DNA from 3 places in the Nonomuraea sp. NPDC050478 genome. Region 2 is predicted to be linked to each of the others. Evidence: riboswitches for the same ligand, from Rfam matches in the RefSeq annotation. Region 2 holds a riboswitch; each other region holds the start of a gene.

What was found. Region 2 has a riboswitch for cyclic di-AMP ahead of ACIBF7_RS08315 (D-alanyl-D-alanine carboxypeptidase family protein). Riboswitches for the same ligand answer to the same signal wherever they lie in the genome.
Region 1: it holds a riboswitch for cyclic di-AMP, as region 2 does, so the genes downstream of both, ACIBF7_RS02545 (NlpC/P60 family protein) here and ACIBF7_RS08315 (D-alanyl-D-alanine carboxypeptidase family protein) in region 2, are expected to answer to the same signal.
Region 3: it holds a riboswitch for cyclic di-AMP, as region 2 does, so the genes downstream of both, ACIBF7_RS04360 (CHAP domain-containing protein) here and ACIBF7_RS08315 (D-alanyl-D-alanine carboxypeptidase family protein) in region 2, are expected to answer to the same signal.

Annotation. Positions count from the first base shown of each region.
Region 1 is NZ_JBITHT010000001.1:535,485-538,747, forward strand. It holds gene ACIBF7_RS02535 (RDD family protein) at 1-888, opposite strand, end outside; gene ACIBF7_RS02540 (amino-acid N-acetyltransferase) at 986-1,543, opposite strand; cyclic di-AMP (ydaO/yuaA leader) riboswitch at 1,830-1,984, shown strand; gene ACIBF7_RS02545 (NlpC/P60 family protein) at 1,991-3,034, shown strand; gene ACIBF7_RS02550 (LuxR C-terminal-related transcriptional regulator) at 3,038-3,250, opposite strand.
Region 2 is NZ_JBITHT010000002.1:59,217-62,479, reverse strand. It holds gene ACIBF7_RS08325 (family 43 glycosylhydrolase) at 1-1,165, opposite strand, end outside; gene ACIBF7_RS08320 (hypothetical protein) at 1,386-1,826, shown strand; cyclic di-AMP (ydaO/yuaA leader) riboswitch at 1,935-2,068, shown strand; gene ACIBF7_RS08315 (D-alanyl-D-alanine carboxypeptidase family protein) at 2,081-2,974, shown strand; gene ACIBF7_RS08310 (DoxX family protein) at 3,080-3,263, shown strand, end outside.
Region 3 is NZ_JBITHT010000001.1:924,551-927,813, reverse strand. It holds gene ACIBF7_RS04370 (CBS domain-containing protein) at 51-488, shown strand; gene ACIBF7_RS04365 (ArsB/NhaD family transporter) at 485-1,771, shown strand; cyclic di-AMP (ydaO/yuaA leader) riboswitch at 1,984-2,132, shown strand; gene ACIBF7_RS04360 (CHAP domain-containing protein) at 2,146-2,820, shown strand; gene ACIBF7_RS04355 (APC family permease) at 2,982-3,263, shown strand, end outside.

The sequences.
Region 1 (3,263 bases), on a different contig from region 2:
GCCGTCGATGAGACGGGCCACCAGCCGCTGCCACCACTCCGCCAGCGGCGCGGGGGCACCCGGAGGCTGCACGCCGACCGGCTGGCCGTAGCCCGGCTGCCCGTAGGCGGGCTGACCGTACTGCTGGCCGTACTGGGGCTGCTGACCGTAGCCGGGCTGGCCGTACTGCTGCTGGCCATACTGCGCCTGCTGACCGTAGCCGGGCTGGCCGTACTGCTGCCCTGACTGCGGCTGCTGACCGTAACCCTGCTGGCCGTAGGCCTGCTGACCGTAGCCGGACTGGGAATCGGGCTGCTGGCCGTAACCGGGCTGGGAGGGGGCCTGCTGACCGTAGCCCTGCTGACCGTAAGCCTGCTGACCCGAGGAGGGCTGCTGGCCGTAGCCCTGCTGACCCGAGGAGGGCTGCTGGCCGTAGCCGGGCTGGCCGTACTGCTGCTGACCGTACTGGGGCTGCTGACCGTAGTCGGGTTGCGAGGGAGCCTGCTGGCCGTACTGGGGCTGCTGGCCGTAGTCAGGCTGGGAAGGGGCCTGCTGGCCGTACTGGGGCTGGCCGTAGTCGGGTTGCGAGGGAGCCTGCTGACCGTACTGAGGCTGCTGACCGTAACCCTGCTGGCCGTAGTCGGGCTGCTGGCCGTACTGGGGCTGGCCGTAGCCCGGCTGGGACGCGCCCTGCTGGCCGTAGCCCTGCTGACCCGGCTGACCGTACTGCTGCTGCTGCCCGTACGGGGGCTGCTGGCCGTACTGGCCCTGGCCGTAGGGGTCGTCGGCCCTGTAGCCCACGACCGTCGCGTCGGGATCCTCCCCATGGGGGTGTCCCGGGTTGTGCCCGTATCCCGGATGATTCTCGCTGGATTCATCCTGCGGATACGGCGGCTGTCCGGTGCTCACCGTGTCACCTCGCTTCGCGTGCGCATGTGGCACGTGTCAGGGCACATGCCTGTCCTGGACAACGTATCGACATGGGTATCAACAATCACCTTTTCTGTCAGTCAAGATCCGCATCACCCGAGGTCAGGTGGAGCAACATCCGTGTGTTCCCCAGGGTGTTGGGCTTGACGTGTTCCAGGTCCAGGAACTCGGCCACGCCCTCGTCGTACGAGGCCAGGAGTTCGGCGTAGACCTCGGGCGAGACCGGGGTGCCTTTGATCACCCGGAATCCGTGTCTCGCGAAGAAGTCGACCTCGAATGTGAGGCAGAAAACACGCTGCAGGCCGAGTTCTTTGGCCGTGTCGATGAGGGCCGTGACGATGCGGTGGCCGATGGCCAGCCCGCGCGCCTCCGGGTGGACCGCCACGGTGCGGATCTCCGCCAGGTCCTCCCAGAGGACGTGCAGCGCCCCGCAGCCGACGACCTTGCCGTCGCGCTCGGCGACCCAGAACTCCTGCACGTCCTCGTACAGGGTGACCGTGGCCTTCTCCAGCAGCCGGGGGCCGGGGCCTCCATAGGTGTCGACCAGGAATTTGATGGCCTTGACGTCCGGCGTCCGGGCACGCCGGACCAGGACCTGCGTGTCGGGAAGGGGACGTTCGGCGACCTGCTCCATGACCCTCCAGCCTACAGTTTGTGATTACGGCTCACCCCTAACCCCGGACTTGCGCCCATCTTGTAACGTCTCGTGGCTGTACGAGCACCTGTGGCGTTGGAGGTTTCCTACCGTTCCATGCCTGGTCCAAGCAGGCACAAAGAGGACATGAAGTCTTTGCCGTACCGTGCTTTACGAGACCACCTTGTGACCCCCCGGTTGTGAAATCTCTACAGAGTCTGTAGTTCCGGTTGAGCAGGAACCCTCGGTGCATTAGTGTCCAGCGTCGATGTCCCCGTGCATGTGGCGCGGAGACGCGCCCAATCCCCGCAAGGGGAGCCGGGGACCCGCCGGCGGCGTTCGAGCGGCGCCGCCAGGGGTGAGTCCGAGCACCTCGCTCGGTAGGGCCGGTCCGAGCCCGAACCCGTCAGCTAACCCGGTCGGCGCGCTACGGAAGGAGCTCGATTGGTGAAGCGCACGCGCGACCGCAGGGGGAGTTCCGCGGGCGAGCGCGCCCGCCCTCCGGAACGGGCCGGCTACGGCCGCAGGCTGGGCATCGTGGGCGCCACCCTCGCCGCGCTGCTCGTCGCCGCTCCCGCGGGCACCGTCGCCGCCGACCCCAAGCCCTCGCTCAAGGAGCTCTCCGAGCAGGTCGAGGAGATGCACCTGGAGATCGAGACCCTCACCGAGCAGTACAACGGGCAGCGCGAGAAGCTCAAGACGGCCAAGAAGGCCGTGGAGAACGCCAAGAAGAGGCTCGCCGCCAGCGAGGCCGACCTGGCCACGAAGAAGACCAGGGCGTCGCAGCTGGTCGAGGCCGAATACATGTCGGGCGGCCTCAGCCGGGTGCTCGCCTTCACCACCGGCGGCGACCCCGAGAGCTACCTCGACCGCGCGGCCACCACCTACGCCCTGCGACAGCAGCAGAGCGAGGAGGTCCTCAAGCTGACCAAGGCGATGGACGCGGCCGAGCGGGCCAGGACCGGCGCCCAGACCCGCATCGACGAGGTCAACAAGATCGTCAAGGACCTCGGCGCCAAGCGCGACCGGATCTCCACGCTCGTCACCAAGGTCGAGAGCCGGCTGTTCCAGCGCGCGCTCGGCGAGGCCGGCCGCCCCGGCACCAGGGCCGTCAAGGTGACCCTGCCCATCCCCGGCGACGGCAAGGCGGCCCAGGCCGCCCGCTGGGCCCTCACCCAGCAGCTCAAGCCGTACGTCTGGGGCGCGGAAGGCCCCAACGGCTACGACTGCTCGGGGCTGGTCATGGCCGCCTACCAGCGCGTCGGCATCTCGCTGCCGCACTACACCGGCGACCAGTGGACCGCGGGCAGGCACATCGCGCGCGAGGAGCTGCGCCCCGGCGACCTGGTCTTCTTCTACAGCGACCTGCACCACGTGGGCATCTACCTCGGCGGCGGCATGATGGTGCACGCGCCGCGCACGGGCGACGTCGTGCGCATCGCCTCACTCGACCGGCGCCCCTACGCCGGAGCGGTGCGCATCGCCGACTGACGGCTAGATCAGCTGGCGGCGCGCGGCCCAGGCCACGGCTTCGATGGCCGTGGCCACCCCGATCCGGTCGCAGATGCCCCTCAGTCTTCGGCGCACCGTGCGGCCGCTGCAATCAAGGCGCCTCCCCACTCGGTCTACTGTGACGCCCTTGGCCAGCTCCGCCAGCAACGCCAGATCTGCATGGCTCAGTTCAACATTTTCACTGAGCACATCCATCGGGAGCCCTCCC
Region 2 (3,263 bases):
TGATCTGCCAGTCCTGCGTGGCGAGGCCGTTGCAGGTCCACTGGCGGACCTCCGCGCCCGGCGTGGTCACCCAGTTGTAGTCGTCCAGGCAGAGGCCGCTGTGCCGGTTGCGGATCCGCGCCGTGGCAGGGGTGGGCTCGCCCGAGGGGCCGGGGATCACGGTCGAGGTCGAGACGGGGACGCCGAGGTCGGGCGTGCCGTCGGCGTTCCAGGAGATCTTCTGCACCCGGGTGGTGCGGGTGGTGCCGCAGCCCTGGCTCGACGAGGAGTTGGCGTGGTAGGCGATCCAGGTCTCGGTGCCGTCGGGCGAGGTGAAGAAGGAATGGTGACCGGGGCCGTAGACGCCGTTCGCGTCGTTGCGCTGGAAGATCGGGCTGGCGAACTTGGTCCAGGACGCCGCCGACAGCGGGTCACCGCCGCGGTACTCCAGCATGCCGAGCTTGTAGTTGGGGCCGTTGCAGTGGCTGGCCGAGTAGGTCAGGAAGGTGCGGCCGCCCCGCTGCAGCGCGAAGGAGCCCTCGTTGACGGCGCCGTTCTGACGCTCCCAGTCCAGGGTCGGGGCCGAGATCCGCCTGCCGAACGCGCTCGCCGTCCACGGGTTCGACATCGGCGCGATGAACAGCGACTGCAGGCCGTCGGACGCGAACGCCGAGAACGTCATGTAGAGGTTGCCGTCGAGCTTGAGCAGGCTGGCGTCGATCGCCCATCCGTTGTCGGGCATCAGGTTGACGACCCCGCGGACGGTGTAGGGCCCCATCGGGTCGGACCCGGCGCTCTCGGCGACATGGGTGCGGCGGGGCAGGCTGCCCTGCTCCACCGAGTAGTACAGGTACCAGCGGCTCCCGACCATCTCCAGGTGCGGCGCCCACATCGTGTTGCCGCCGGTCCGTACGACGACCTGCTCGGGCGCGCTGCGCAGCCCGGCGATCGTCGCCGAGCGGCGCATGACCACGTCGGAGTTCCACGTCGTGGCGACGTAGTAGTAGAAGCCGTTGTGGAAGACCAGCGTCGGGTCGGCGCTGTTGGGCGTCGGGACGACGGGGTTGGTGAAGGACGGGCCGGGCGCCGCCTGGGCGCGGCCGGTCGTGAACAGGGCTGACAGGACGATCGTGACGACGGCGAGCGTCAGGATCCGGCGCGGCGTGCCCGGCAGGGAAGCCAACACGAGGACTCCTCGGGGGTGGGGTCGACCAGTTGTGTTAGCGCTAACACAACTGGTTGCTTCGTCGTGCTCACTTGCTGGTGGAGAGGTGTGTGCCAAGTGTTAACGCCAACACCACGACCGTCAAGGGCGCCTCCACCGGCGGCCCGGAGCGAGGGTCATCCTTCAGGGTTACTGAAGCTTCCGCTAAGCTTCAGTAACCCTGAAGGTTGGAGGATCGAACGTGAGGGATCACGTCCTGCTGTCCGTGCACGTCCTGGCGGCCATCGTGTTCGTCGGGGGCTCGGCCGTGGCCGCGAGCCTGTTTCCCCGCTACGCCCCCGTGGCGGGCCCGCCGGGCGAGGGCGAGCGCAGCCCGGCAGTGGCCGCCGCCCTGCACCGCATCACCCGCGGCTACAGCCTGTTCGGTCTGGTGGTGCCCGCCGTCGGCATCGTGATGGCCCTCGCGCAGGGCCGGATGGGGGAGCTCTGGATCGTCGCCTCGATGGCGCTGACCGGCGTCGCGGCCGTCCTGCTGGCCACCCAGATCTACCCGCGCCAGCGGGACGCGCTGCGCGACCCGGACGACGGGAGCCGGCTGCGCGCGCTGTCCATGCTCGCCGGCTTCTACAACCTGGTCTGGGCGGCCGTGGTCGTGCTGATGGTCGTCCGGCCGGGAGCGTGACCGGCGATAGCGCCGGTCAAATCCGAATTGTGGTGAGTTGCGACGTTTGTCAGATTGCATTACGTTGAGGCTTCATTTGCCCAGACCGTGCGTGCCCCACCCCCGGGGAGCGCACGGCCGCCGAATCCGTTCGCGGAGCCGGGGACCCATTCCCCTTGGGGTGAATCGGCGCACCACGCGCCGTAGGGCACTTCCACGCCCGAACCCGTCAGCTAACCCGGTAGGCGGCATGGAAGCTAGGAGCAAGCCCTCAGATGAACGTCACCCACCGGTTCGGCGGAGCGCTGATCAGCCTCGCCGTCGCCGCCGCGGCGTTGACCGCCGGCAGCACCGCCGCCCACGCCGCCCCGCCGGTCGCCACCCCCGTCGACGCCGCGCAGGCCGAAGCCGCCCCCGCCGTCCTGGCCACGGCCGCCCACCTGGTCGACGCCACCACCGGCCAGGTCCACTTCAGCAAGGAGGCCGACCTGCGCAGGCCGGTCGCCAGCCTCACCAAGATGATGACCGCGTACGTGGTGCTCCAGCGGGCCGAGCCCACCGACAAGGTCGAGGTCACCACCGCCGACGTCGGCTACGCCGCCAGGGGCGGCGCCGCGGTCGCCCACCTGCGCGCCGGCGACACGCTGACCGTCGAGGACATGCTGCACGCGCTCATGCTGCCCTCCGGCGCCGACGCCGCGCACGCGCTCGCGCGCACGTACGGGCCGGGCGTCGAGGAGTTCGTGGCCGCGATGAACGCCACCGCCCGGCAGCTCGGCATGAACGACACGCTGTACGTCAACGCGGACGGCATGCCCTACGGCGGCGGTGGCCACTCCACCGCCCGCGACCAGGTCCGCCTGGCCCAGAAGGTGCTGGAGAACCCGACCCTGGAGAAGGTCACCTCCACCCAGTACCACACCGTCCCCGCGACCTCCGAGCGCCGTTCGTACTCGTGGCGCAACACCAACCGCCTGCTCGGCACCTCCGGCGCGCTCGGCGTCAAGACCGGCTACACCCGCGCCGCCGGTTACACGCTCGCCTTCGCCGCCGATCGGGGCGGCAGCCGGCTCGTCGGCGTCCTCCTCGGCGAGACCAGCTCCAGCCGCCGCTTCCAGACCGCCGAGGCCCTGCTCGGCTGGGCCGGCGCCGCGGCCGCACAGCGATAGCGGTCTCCGTACGAGCGGCCCGGCCAGGGCCGCTCGCACGGACGGACCGCCGCACCCCCTAGGGTCCTGTTGAACATTTCAAGCCGCGTGAGAACGGGACCCCCCATGAACCTCGCACTGTGGATCGTCGCGGGCCTGCTGGCCGCCGTGTTCGGTGTGGCCGGGCTGATGAAGCTGGCGCAACCCAAGGAGAGGCTCGCGGCCGCCGGCCTGGCCTGGACGGAGGACTTCTCCGCCGGCGCGGTCAAGGCCATCGGCGGGCTGGAGGTGCTGGCCGCGCTCGGGCTGA
Region 3 (3,263 bases), on a different contig from region 2:
TGGTAAGTCTGGTCGGCAGGTCCTAGATCCAACGAGTCAAGGATGTGCCCATGCGCGCCAGAGACCTGCTTGCCGACTATCCCGTCGTGACCCTTGAGACGCCTGTGCTCCAGGCAGCCCAGTTGCTCGCCGAGCAGGATCTGCCCGGTCTGATCGTCGAGAACGACGACCAGCTCACCATTTTGCCGGGCACGGAAGCACTGCGACTGGCCGTGCCGCGCTACATCATGGACGATCCGGCGCTGGCCCGGGTGGTCGACGAGGCGCACGCCGACGAGTTCCTGCGCGCGCTGGGCAGTCGTACGGTGCGCGAGGTGCTGCCCCGGGAGCGGCGGGAGCTGCCCGTCACGGATCCTGACGCGACCGTGCTGGAGCTGGCCGCGCTGATGGCGCGCACCCGCAGCCCGTTGGTGGCCATCGTGGACAAGGGCCGGTTGCTGGGTGCGGTCACGCTGCAGGCGCTGCTGGACAGGATGCTAGGCACATGAGCCCGCTCGCCTGGGCGAGCGTCGCAGTGTTCGTGTCCGCCTACGCGCTGATCGCCACCGAGAAGGTGAACCGGGTGGCGGCGGCGCTGGGCGGAGCGTGGGTCATGCTGTTGATCCACGCGACCAACGCCGGGTCGGCGTTCTTCTCCGAGCATGCCGGGATCGACTGGAACGTCATCTTCCTGCTGCTCGGCATGATGGTCATCGTCGGGGTGCTGAAAGAGACCGGCGTCTTCGAGTATCTGGCGATCTGGGCGGCCAAACGCGCCCAGGGGCGGCCCTTCCGGCTGATGGTCCTGCTGGTCCTGATCACGGCAGGCGCGTCGGCGCTGCTCGACAACGTGACCACGGTGCTGCTGATCGCGCCGGTGACGTTCCTGGTGTGCGAGCGGCTGGCCGTGTCGCCGGTCCCCTTCCTGATCGCCGAGGCGCTGGCCTCCAACATCGGCGGCGCGTCGACGCTGGTGGGCGACCCGCCGAACATCATCATCGCCAGCCGGGGCGGGCTGAGCTTCAACGACTTCCTCATCCACATGGCGCCCATGGTGATCGTGCTGGTCGCGGTGTTCGTGGGGCTCTGCTGGCTCATGTGGGGCCGGACGTTCCGGTACGACCCGGACCGGGCGCAGGAGGTCATGGCGCTGGACGAGAAGGAGGCGATCGCCGACCCGTGGCTGCTGTGGCAGTCGCTCGTCGTGCTGGTGCTGGTGCTGGCGGCGTTCGTGCTCCATCCGGTGCTGCACTACGAGCCGTCGGTGGTGGCGCTGCTGGGCGCCGGTGTGCTGGTGGCCTTCACCAAGGTGACCACGGAGAAGTCGCTGGCCGAGGTGGAGTGGCCGACGCTGGTGTTCTTCGCCGGGCTGTTCGTCATGGTCGGCGCGCTCGTCCACACCGGGGTCATCGACCAGGTCTCCAGGGCCGCCGTGGAGGCCACGGCGGGCCGGTTGGACGTGGCGACGATGGGGCTGCTGGGCGGTTCCGCCGTGGTGTCGGCGGTCGTGGACAACATCCCGTACGTGGCCACGATGAGCCCGATCGTGGAGGAACTCGTGGCGGCGCAGGGCGGCGAGTCGGCACAGGTGCTCTGGTGGGCGCTGGCGTTCGGGGCCGACCTGGGCGGCAACGCCACGGCGGTGGGCGCGGCGGCCAACGTGGTCGTGCTGGGCATCGCGGCCCGCAACGGCACGCCGATCAGCTTCTGGCACTTCACCAAGTACGGGTTGATCGTCACGGTCGTCACGGTGACCCTGGTGGCGCCGTATCTGTGGTTCCGATACCTGTAGAAACCCCCGCAAAGGTAAAATATTCGCCCCGAAAACCCCTATGCCGTAGGGGATTCCGTCGTCCGGGCCCGTTCCGCGCTTGCCCTTTCCCTTGCGCGACGATTACCTTCGAACCCATCGATGGCACGCGCTTGAGCAGCGCTTTTAGGTAAGCCCCCGCGCGTTGCCGATGAATTGCCGAGACCGCGCCCACCCGCGCACGAAGCGGGAACACGGCGCGGCCGCCGAATCCGCCCTCTGGCGGAACCGGGGACCCACCTTTCTCTGGGGTGAATCGGTCGCTCTTCACCAAGGGCGCACCGTAGGGCACTTCCACGCCCGAACCCGACAGCTAACCCGGTAGGCGGCATGGAAGCAAGGAGCAATCCCCGAGCATGGTCAAGCACATCTTCGATCGCATCCCGTCCACCTCCCGCCTGGCCCTGGGCGCCACCCTGGCACTCGGCGCCGCCTTCGCCGGCACCTCCGCCGCCGCCACGGCAGCCGCCGCCACCCCCTCCCAGCCCCACCCGGTCGCCCAGCAGCACAGCAGCGCCGGCCAGGCCACCGCCGTCAGCGCGAGCACCGTCCTTCAGGTCGCCGAGTCGCAGATCGGCGTCACCGAGGACGCCGCCGGCGGCGGCACCAAGTTCCACCAGTGGTACATGTCCTCCCCGCGCGCGGCCGAGACCCTGGCCCGCGACGGCGGCGGCACGCCCGCGCTGTACGCCAACGCCCCCTGGTGCGCGATGTTCGTGTCCTGGGTCGGCGAGCAGGCCGGCGCCCGCTCCACGATCGGCTGGGACGCCTACACCGTCACCCACGCCCAGTGGTTCAAGGACAACAACCGCTGGGGCAGCGAGGCCAAGCCCGGCAGCGTCGTCTTCTTCGACTGGGGCGGCAGCAAGAACATCAGCGCCGTCGACCACGTCGGCCTGGTGAAGAAGGACAACGGCGACGGCACGATCACCACGATCGAGGGCAACACCGGCAACGGCAAGGTCGAGGAGCGCATCCGGCCCGTGTCCCAGGTGACCGGCTACGGCTACCCCGAGTACAAGGCCGCCTGAGCACCTTCTCCGCACCCGTCATTCCTCCGGCGATCCGGTCAGGTCTTCCCTGACCGGATCGCCGTCGTCTGTGGCCCCTGGTCAGGACCGCGTTTTGACCGGCCGTTGGCCTGCCCGGCGACGACTCCGGGGGAGATCCAGGGGGTGGAAGCGCGTGCGACATGACGACGGTGCCCTACCAGCAGGACCCGGCCAAGACCAGGCGGTCGCCGCTCAGCGGGCGGCGGCTGCAACTCCGCCACGGTGAGGGCGACAAGCGGCACCTGACCAGCCTGCAAGGACTGTCGGCGCTGTCGCTGGACGCCCTCAGCTCGGTCGCCTACGGGCCGGAGGCCGCGGCGCTCGTCCTGGCCGGGGCCGGGGCCGCCGCCGTGGCGCTGACCCTGCCGATCACGATCGCCATCGCGGTCCTGCTGCTGATCCTCGTGTTCTCCTACAGGCAG